One region of the Brachybacterium rhamnosum genome, then DNA from elsewhere that is predicted to be linked to it. Evidence: predicted binding sites of a transcription regulator. Region 1 holds the regulator's gene; each other region holds the start of a gene.
The links. The regulator LexA, encoded in region 1, represses DNA repair genes until DNA is damaged. The targets are predictions, from matches to a motif close to TCGAACANNTGTTCGA.
Positions count from the first base shown of each region.

Region 2: ABD080_RS16225 (HNH endonuclease signature motif containing protein) is a predicted target of LexA. The motif match lies at 1,963-1,978, and genes of this name have one in related genera.
Region 3: ABD080_RS03545 (HNH endonuclease signature motif containing protein) is a predicted target of LexA. The motif match lies at 2,012-2,027, and genes of this name have one in related genera.

Region 1 covers NZ_BAAAIS010000001.1:305,090-308,363, forward strand. Annotated here, with positions in the region: gene nrdR (transcriptional regulator NrdR) at 1-378, opposite strand, end outside; gene ABD080_RS01415 (peptidoglycan-binding protein LysM) at 405-692, opposite strand; gene lexA (transcriptional repressor LexA) at 971-1,681, shown strand; gene ABD080_RS01425 (ATP-dependent DNA helicase) at 1,841-3,274, opposite strand, start outside.
Region 2 covers NZ_BAAAIS010000006.1:32,207-35,480, forward strand. Annotated here, with positions in the region: gene ABD080_RS16220 (hypothetical protein) at 1-223, shown strand, start outside; gene ABD080_RS16225 (HNH endonuclease signature motif containing protein) at 255-1,694, opposite strand; gene ABD080_RS16230 (FAD-binding oxidoreductase) at 2,509-3,274, shown strand, end outside.
Region 3 covers NZ_BAAAIS010000002.1:354,698-357,971, forward strand. Annotated here, with positions in the region: gene ABD080_RS03540 (GNAT family N-acetyltransferase) at 1-94, opposite strand, end outside; gene ABD080_RS03545 (HNH endonuclease signature motif containing protein) at 163-1,749, opposite strand; gene ABD080_RS03550 (hypothetical protein) at 2,100-3,274, opposite strand, start outside.

The DNA.
Region 1 (3,274 bases):
GCTCGCGAAGCGGAGGTAGGCCACGAGGTCCAGCTCCTGGAGCGGCTGCAGGATTGCGAGCCCGACGCCGTGGGCGTCGATCTCCGCCTGGCCCGATCCACGGATGTCCTCCTCGACGCGCTGCGCGAGGACGGCGAGCTGATCGTCGGAGACGGGACGACCCTGGCAGGCCTTGCGCACGCCGGAGATGACCTTCGCCCGGCTGAAGGGCTCGCTCACCCCGGATCGCTTGAGCACGGAGAGCGAGGCCGTCTCCGTGGTGGAGAAGCGGCGGGAGCACTGGGGGCACTGGCGCCGGCGCCGGATCGTGCCGCCGTCGTCGGACGTGCGCGAGTCGACGACCCTCGAATCGGGATGACGGCAGTACGGGCAGTGCATCGGGCCAGGGTACCTGGCCCGGGGGATCAGCGCCCGGCGGGATCCGCGGCGGGCAGCACGATCTCCTGGCCCTGCGTGAGGCGCGGGGTGGGGAGCTCGTTGAGCGCGCGGACCTCGGTGACGAAGTCGGCGTCGCTCATGCCCTCGGGGGCGTAGAGATCGGCGTAGGACCAGAGGTCGTCGCCGGCGGCCACGGTGACCGTCCGCTCGCCGTCGGCCCCGTCACCCGCGAGGGCGGAGGGGACGTCGAGGACGAGCAGGGCGAGGGCGGCGACGGCCAGCCCGAGGAGGAAGGCGATCGCGGTGACGAGCATGCGGCCCCGACGGGTGACCTCCAGTCGAACACCTGCACGAGCGGGACGGGCGACAGAAGAGGTGCCACGCAGGGGAAGAGCGGTGACGGTGGCCTGACGAGTATGCATCTTACGAACTCCTGTTCGATCGAATCTGTGTGCGACTCTAGGGCAGACCGTCACGACACGCAAGAGAAAACTCGAACACATGTTTGGAGTTCGCTCCCGGCCGACCTACCCTGGGTGACACGACCACCGAACCGCGAGGGTCAGACAGACGAAGCCAGGAGGACCGCCCGATGTCGCCGAGCATCCCGTCCCGACCCGAGCCGCTCCGCCGCCTGCGCGAGGAGTCGCCGTCCGAGGCCACGGCCGCGCTCTCCCGTCGCCAGCGGCTCGTGCTGGAGACCATCACCGCGTCGCTGCGCTCGCGCGGCTACCCGCCCACCATCCGGGAGATCGGCGACGCCGTGGGACTCACCTCGTCCTCCTCGGTCTCCCACCAGCTCCAGGTGCTCGAGCGCAAGGGATTCCTGCGTCGCGACCCCCGCAGCCCCCGCGCGATGGAGGTCGTCATGCCCGGGGAGGACGGCGCCCCCGAGCAGGAGGCCGATCCCGCCGAGGTCATGGCCGGCCCCTCCGTGCCCGTGCCGCTCGTGGGACGGATCGCCGCAGGCGTCCCCATCACCGCGCATGAGCAGGTCGAGGACGTCTTCACGCTGCCCGAGCGGCTCGTCGGCGACGGCGACCTCTTCCTGCTGCAGGTGGTCGGCGAGTCGATGATCGACGCGGCGATCTGCGACGGCGACTGGGTCGTGGTCCGCTCGCAGCCCACGGCGGAGAAAGGCGAGATCGTCGCCGCGATGATCGACGGCGAGGCGACCGTCAAGACGTTCGCCCAGCGGGACGGCCACATCTGGCTCATGCCGCACAACCCGGCATTCACGCCGATCCTCGGCGACGCCGCCGAGATCCTCGGCAAGGTCGTCGCCGTCCTCCGTGCGGTCTGAGGTCGCGCTGGGCCCAGACCCCACCGGCTCGGGTACCGTCGGCCCAGACCCCACCGCACGGGCTTCCGCCGGCCGAGTCCCAGCCAGCTCAGGCCCCTCCGGTTCAGTACCCGCTGGGCTCAGCGTCCGTCACGCCACGGGGCCGTCGTACCGCGAGGCTCAGGACGCGCTGAGCCGCCTCAGCGCGTCGACTGCGACGCGCGGGTCCTGGGTGGGCCACAGCGGAGGCATCGCCGCCCTCAGCACCTGCCCGTAGCGGGCCGTCGCCAGCCGCGGGTCGAGCACGGCGACCATGCCGCGGTCCTCCTGCGTGCGGATCAGCCGGCCGGCGCCCTGCGCCATGAGCAGCGCCGCATGCTGCACGGAGACCGCCATGAAGCCGCTGCTCCCCCGCTGGTCCACGCGCTCCTGGCGCGCAGCCGTCAGCGGATCGTCCGGGCGCGGGAACGGGATGCGGTCGATCGTCACCAGGCGGCAGGCCTGACCGGCGACGTCCACGCCCTGCCACAGGGTGAGGGTGCCGAAGAGGCTCGTGTCCGGGTCCTCCCGGAAGTCCCGCACGAGGTTCCCCATCGAGTCCTCCCCCTGCACGCCGATGGGGAGGTCGAGCCGGGCGCGCACGTGCTCCGCGGCGAGCTCCGCGCCCCGGCGGGAGGAGAACAGGCACAGCGCACCGCCGTGGGAGGCCTCCACGAGCTCGGTCAGATGGTCGAGCATCTCGATGCTCGGCCCCTCGCGGCCCGGCCGCGGCAGATGCGCGGCCGTGTAGAGGATGCCCTGGCGGCGGTAGGCGAACGGGCTTCCCACGTCGAGGCCCGCCCAGGCGCCGTGGTCCTCCCGGGAGGGGACCTCGTCCACCCCGGTGCGTGCCGCGCGCGCGAGCCCCACCTCCCCTGCGGGCGGCTCGAAGCGGCCGCCCAGGGCGAGGGTCGCGGAGGCGAGCACGGCCGTGCGGTGCTCGAGGATCGCCCCGCGCATCGCGAGCGCGACGCTCAGCGGCGCGACCTGCACGCTCGAGCGCCCGGTGACGGGCGAGTGGGAGACGGAGACGACGTCGTCCTCCGCCGGGTCCAGGAGACGCTCGCAGACGTCGATGATCTCCTGCAGGCTCGAGCGCACCGCCTTGCGCGCGCCGGCCGTGCCGACCACGCCCTCGTCCCCCGCGTCCTTGGCGTCGGTGTGGGCGGTGCGGGCCTGGACGCGAAGCTGCTCGATCGCATCGGCGAGGCGCTCCGGGAGGTCCCCGATCACCCGCCCGTCGGGGACGAGCGCGAGGGCCTCGCGCAGCTCGTCGCCGGCGTCGTCGAGCGCGGTCGCGGCCATGCCCAGACCCCGGAGGTCGCGCACGGTCCCCCGCACCATGCCGGGGACGAGCACCTCGGTGACGGCGCCGGTGACGCGGGAGGTGAGGTCGTGGGCCTCGTCGAAGACGACCACGTCGTGCTCGGGGATGATCCCGTGGCCGTCGAAGGCGTCGATCGCGAGCAGCGCATGGTTCGTGACGATGACGTCGACCTCCTTCGCGATCTCGCGGCTGCGCTCGGCGAAGCAGGACCCGACCATCGGGCAGGTCTGGCCGAGGCACTGGTTGCC
Region 2 (3,274 bases), on a different contig from region 1:
GCTGGGCGTGACGCTCGGCGCGATCGTGCTCGCGGTCGTCGTGATCGGCATCCTCTCGGTGCTGACACTGGGCTTCGGCGCCGCACTCTTCGCCTTCGTCCCGCTCATCGGGGTCGCGGCGTGGATCACGAGCATGATCTGGGGATGCATGGCCGCCTCGCGGCACAACGAGCGGCTGGCGGCGCAGTACGCCGCGGCCGGCTACCGCCCGCCGGGGTACTGAGCCGCACCGTCCCGGGACGCGGGGCAGCGACTCAGAACGGCGGGTCGGGTTCCGTGGGTGGTGGCGGTTCATCACCGCGGAAGGCATCGCCCGGTGGACCGTTCCGGCCCGCGGTGATCGCCTCGGCGACGCGGATCCTCTCCTGGAACCGGTCCCAGACCCGCTGGTACGTCGCGGCGAGGACGCTGGTGACGAGGTCGGAGTTCTTCTGGACGTCCACCCAGTCGATGCCGCCGGCAGCCCACCGCGTGGAGGTGCCGTCCGGGGAGCGCTGGGGGTCCAGCGCGCCGTCCGTCTTCATCCGGTGGTGGCTCCGGCAGAGCCCGTGGAGGTTCTCCGGCGAGGTGGGGCCGCCCGCGGCGGGATCGAGATGGTCGAACTCCTCGATGTGGTCCCATTCCCCCACGTGGAGCACGGTGCGATCGCAGCCCGGCACCGCGCACACGGGGTCGATGAGCCTCAGGTGCTCGATCATCGCCGCGCTGGGCCGGTACTGCTGGGCCGCGACCGGCAGGAACTCGCCGGTGATCGGATGGGTCAGGACGCGATGCCACACGGTCGCCCGGGCGCAGAGCGTGCGGGCCATGTCGATCGGGATCGGATGCACTCCCTCGAGCGTCGCGGGGGCGTCCGACATGCCGAGCAGGGAGAGGACGGGGACGGTGAGGTTCATCCGCAGCGGCATCGACGGGATCTCGACCCCGTCGGTCGCGATCGGGCTGCGCGTGAGCAGCACGTAGCGGAGTGCCCGCAGCGACATCGGCCGCCCGCTCGCGGCGACCTCCCCGTCCCGGTCCCAGGGGATCTGCCGGTCCTGGCTACCGGCGGCGATCCGCTCGAGGGCGTGCCGCTGCGCGTCCTGCACGGAGCGGGCGGCCTGGTCCAGACGCGTGCTGAGGTCGAGGATCTCCGGGATCGGGCCGACGATGGTGAGGAACGCGGTCCCGTCCGGTGCGGGCGAGTGCTCGAGGAAGACGTCCCGCCGCGATGCGGGGTCGCCTCCGGCGCCGACCTCGGGGTCGAGCCAGGTCACGAGGTGCTTCACGAGGGTCCGGAAACGATCCGGGGACAGCGACTCGACCCGCCACCCCGCGACGGTCTCGTCGACCTGCCGCCGCTGGGCCCCGGGCAGGTCGCGCACGGCGCGGACGAGCTGGTCGAACCATTCCGTGGGCAGGTCCCCCGACTCGACCCGGGCGAGGCACGCGGGCAGATCGGTGACCCCGATGTAGGCGTCGTGGAGCCGACGGGTGGCGCGGCCGATCCGGGACCGCAGCACCAGCCCGGCGGCGATCCCGTTGCCGCCGTCGTCCCCGGAGGCGCCGTCCCACAGGGTGGCGAGGTCACGGAGCTCCTCGATGTAGAGGTGGGCGTGCACGGTGCGGCGCCGCTCGAGGACACGGCGGAGGACCACGACCTCCGCCGAGCTCTCCGCGAGATCCCCCTTCGCCGCGAGGTTCTCGGCGGTCACATGGCTGCGCCCGCGGGGCGGCCGACGGAACCGGTGGGAGAGCGCGGCGCGATCGGGCCCGACGGGCCCCTCGGAGCGATCGGAGCGATCGGAGCGATCGGAGTGATCGGCGCGATCGGGGAGCTCGCCATCGGACGGGGTTGAGCCGTGCGGTCGCGTCACCGTCATCACCCACCACTCCTCCCCGAAGCATCTGCCCGGCGCTCTCGCGCACTGCACGGAATCAGTGAGAACGATGAAACTCACCTTGCCCCCACTCCCCTCATTTTAGAACAACCGTTCGCCGATCGCCAGCATTCTCGACGACCTACCCGAGAATGTGGACGACCACCCTCGGGGGAGGAACGATCCGCGGCGTCGGCGAGGGCAGGCCGCGAGCGGCAGCAGCCCCAGGACCGTGGATGGCGGCGACCTCGAGACCGGCTATACCGCATCGATCATCATGTGACCGGCAGTAATGGTGGCCAGCCCGCTCCCCCATCGCAGCGCCCACCACCTCGGGCCCACCCTCAGCGCCACCTCCATCCCCCCACCCTCACGCGTCAATGCGAACGCCAAGAATGTGGATAACCTGCCACTGTGGAGTAAAGGCCATCATTGGCTCCTGGCGAAACACCAAGCCCGTCTTTCACGGCCGTTCGAGCCGTTCCCGCCGACCACCGCCGCCCCCGCCGGCTCCTCCGGCAGGCTCGCCGCCCACCCATCCCCACCCTCAGGTGACGCGACATGAACGCTTATGTTGGTCATCGTTTGCTCTTATGCCTTCATCGCCCCCACCATGGACGGCGATCACTTCCGACCTCAAGGAGCCAGCGTGACGACCACCGCGCCCACCGGGCTGAACCCGCACCTCACCGACCTCGCCGCCCGGCTGCGCGCCGAGATCGGCGAGGACGCCGTGATCACGGAGCCCGAGGAGCGCTACGCGGGGGACACGGCCGTCCGCGCCGAGGCCGGGACCGAGTTCCTGCTCGTCCTGCCCCGCGACACCGCGGGGGTCCAGGCGACCCTGCGCGCCGCGCACGAGACGGGCACCGTCGTCGTGCCCCGCGGCTCCGGCTCCGGCCTCTCCGGCGGCGCCGTCCCCTCGCACGGCGCGATCGTGCTGGGCCTCGAGCGGCTCACCGCGATCCGCGAGATCGACCCGCTCGACGAGGTCGCCGTGGTCGAGGCGGGCGTCATCACCGCGGACCTCTCCGCCGCGCTGGCCCCGCACGGCTTCTTCTACGCTCCGGACCCGGCGAGCGCGCGGCTCTCGAGCATCGGCGGCAACATCGCCACCAACGCGGGCGGGCTGCACTGCGCGAAGTACGGCGTGACCCGCGAGTCGGTGCTCGCCCTCGAGGCGGTCCTCGCCGACGGCACGCTCCTGCGCACCGGCCACCGCTCGATCAAGGGCGTCACGGGCCTGGACCTCACGCAGCTGCTCATCGGCTCGGAGGGCACGCTCGCCGTGGTCACCGCCGCGACGGTGCGGATCCGCCCGCTTCCCGTCGCCCGCCGCACCCTGCTCGCCCGCTTCCCGTCGACGACCGCCGCCGCGGCCGGGGTCAACGCGATCTCGCTGAGCCCCGTGCGGC
Region 3 (3,274 bases), on a different contig from region 1:
CCCGCACCTGCACGCGACCGGGTGGGCCGGGCGGCGGGCGCTCGGTGGTGGGCCGGTTGTCGGGGTCGTAGGAGGTGTCTGCCTCGGCGGTCATGGCCGTCTCCTCGGGCCGGGCTCCCTACGCTACGGCAGTTCGACGCGCCATGGCAGGGCTCCGCCGGGTCAGAACGGCGGCGGGACGTCGAACGGATCGGGTGGCGGAGGCGGGAGCGGGGGAAGCGGCGGCGGGGGCGGCGGGTCGATCCCGGCGGGCCCCTGCCAGTCCTCGTAGTACTCGACGAGCTGGGCGCTGCGACGGAGCAGGTACTCCTCGTGGAGCTCGTCCTCCACGGAGCGGGCGAAGAACCCCGCCGCCTCGAGCTCCCGCTCGAGGGCGGCGTCCCGCTTCGCGCGGAGCCCCGCCTGGTAGCGGTCCCAGGCCGTGCGGAAGTCCGCGGCGAGGACCTGTGTCACGAGGTCACGCTGCGCCTCGACCTCCGTGGAGGTCAGCTCCCCCACCGTCCACCTCGTGCTGCCGGTGTCGGTGCGTTCCGGGTCGAGAGCCCTGCTGGTCTTCATCCGATGGTGGGTGCGGCACAGCCGGTGCAGGTTCTCCGGGCTCGTGGCACCGCCTCTGCCCGGACGGATATGGTCGAATTCCTGGATATGGTCCGATTCCCCGATATCCACGACCCGCCGCGAACAGCCGGGCACGGCACATATCGGGTCGACGACCTTGAGATATTCCACCATCGCCGTGGACGGCCGGTACGTCGTCGCCGCGACGGGGAGGAATTCCCCGGTGACCGGATCCGTCAGAACCCGGTGCCAGGCGGTCGCGTTCGCCGCGAGGTCACGGGCCATGGCAGGAGGGATCGGCACCGTCCCGTCCAGCATCCCCGGCGCATCCGTCACGCCGAGGAGGGACAGGACGGGGACGACGAGGTTCATCCGCACCGCGGCGGCGGGGACGGGGACGCCGTCGGTCCCGATCTCGGAGCGGGTCAGGAGGACGTAGCGGATCGCACCGAGCGGCATCGGAGCCCCGGTGCGGGCGGCGTCACCGTGGACGTCCCAGGGGATCGCCACCCCCGCTTCGCCGGCGCCGATGCGGGCGAGCGCGTGGCGCTGCGCATCCTGGACGGCATGCGCGGCGCGGTCGAGGCGCTTGGCGAGGTCGAGGATCTCCGGGGCGGGGCCGGTCACGGTGAGCTGCGCGGTGCCGTCGTCCTCGCTGGGGAGGACGAGCTCGACGTCCCGTTTGGACTCGGCGGTGCCGCCCGCCGCGGCGGCTGTGTCGACCCAGGCGACGAGCTGCCGCAGCAGGGTCCAGAACCTGTCCGCCGGGAGCGTCTCGAGCTGCCAGGACGAGACCTGCTCGTCGACGAAAGTACGCTGAGCAGCGGTGAGACTGCGGACGGAGCGGAGCAGGTGATCGCACCATTCCGGCGGCAGGGCGCCGGACCCGACCTGGGCGAGGCATCGCGGGAGATCGGCGACGGCCATGCGCGCATCACGGAGGCGGCCGGCGGCGCGGCCGAGCTTGGCGCGCAGCACCACACCGACCGCGACGGCGTTCAGGTCGCCGTCGTCCCCCGCGTCCTCCACCCAGAGCTCCGCGAGGTCCGTCAGCTCCGCGACATAGGCGGCCGCCTGCACCTCGCGACGCCGGCGCAGGATCCGCTGCAGCGCCGCCGACTCGGGCGAGCCCTCCTCGACCTCCGCACGGGCATCGAGGTTCTCCTCCGTGACCCCGCTGCGCCCTCGCACGGAACCCCGCAGACGGCGCGGGAGGGAGCGAGCGTCCAGGGCGACGGGAGGGGGGGCGGCGCCCGAGGAAGCCTGCGGGGCAGGCGCCGAGGAGTCGGGCGGGACGGGCACCGAAGGGACCGCGAGGACGGACGCCAGGGGGTGCTGGGAAGCAGAGGCCTGCCCGGAGACAGCCTTGACCGGAGCCGACATCCCCACACCTCCTCGTGCTCATCGGGGCCGGGGATCCCCATGAATCCCCACCGTTCCGCTCCCCTTATTTTAGAACGTCTGATCGACGAAGGCGAGCACATCGAGAGAACCCATCGAAATTGTGGATAACGTCGAGTGGGGAGGAAAGGCGGCGGGATTCAGGCCTCCGCGGAGAGCCGGCCGACGAGGGCGTCGATCCGCTCGAGGTCGTCGGCCTCGGCGTCCTGGTTGCGCCACTGCGCCTGGGCCTGCAGCGCAGCGGCGAGCGCCGCCTCCCGCTCCCCACGGCGCTCGAGCAGCAGCGCATGCTGCTCGTCAAGGTAGGCGCGCCAGTACAGGGCGCGCTCCTCATGACCGCCCGGGGCGAGGCCGATCACCTCGCGGGCGCCGTCGAGCAGCTGAGGCAGCTCCTCGGCGTCGGGCTCCGCGGCGGCGACCGCCACGAGCTCCCCCACCCGCGCATCGACCCGGTGGTCCCACAGCAGGGCCGAGGGCAGCAGGAGCCGTCCGCCGTCGGGCCGGGTGCGGCGCTCGATCGCGCGGGCGGCGGCGCGCGCGGTCGGCGTCTCGCCGAGGTCCATCGCACGGCGCAGCACGAGCGCGAGCGCCTCGAGCTCGATCCGCAGGAACGGCCCGCGCCGCGGGGCGGGGGTCGCGAGGTCGTCGCTCAGCCAGCGGGCGTCCGCCGCGACCCGGCGCAGCTGGAGCAAGGAACCGCGCAGGTCACCCTCGCGCTCGTACAGCGTCGCGAGCAGGCGCGCGGCCTCGAGATCGGTCGACCGGTCGCGGTGATCGCGCGCGATCCGACGCACCTCCTCGAGCGCCTCGCGGGCCTCGTCTGCCCGCCCCACCCGGATCCGCTGGCCGGCGACCGCGAGCAGCGGTCCCGTGCGCAGCTCGTCCCGCCGCAGTGAGCGCTGCAGGGAGGCCAGGCGGCCCGCAGCGAAGGAGGCATCCCGCTCGAGGCCGGCCGCGGTCAGCGCCTCGAGCAGGTCCGTCACGAGGCCCACGCGCAGCGGCGCGTCCTCGACGCGGCGCATGACGCCGAGAGCATCGAGGGCGTGGCGCACCGCGGCGAGCGGATGCGAGGCGCGCAGGGTACGGGCGAGGACGGCGTGGGCGGCGATGCGCACCCGGTGCGGATCGGCCCGGCGCGAGGCCTCCGCCTCGGGGTCGGCGTCCACCTCCTCGAGCAGCTCGAGGGCGTCGAGCGCAGCCGTCGTCGCGGACTCCGTGAGACCCGCGGCCTCGAGCGCCTGGGCGAGCCGCAGGCGCAGCATCGGCTCCGGCGCGCCGAGCAGGTCCGCGCGCGCGGCCGGCAGGGCGTCGAGGG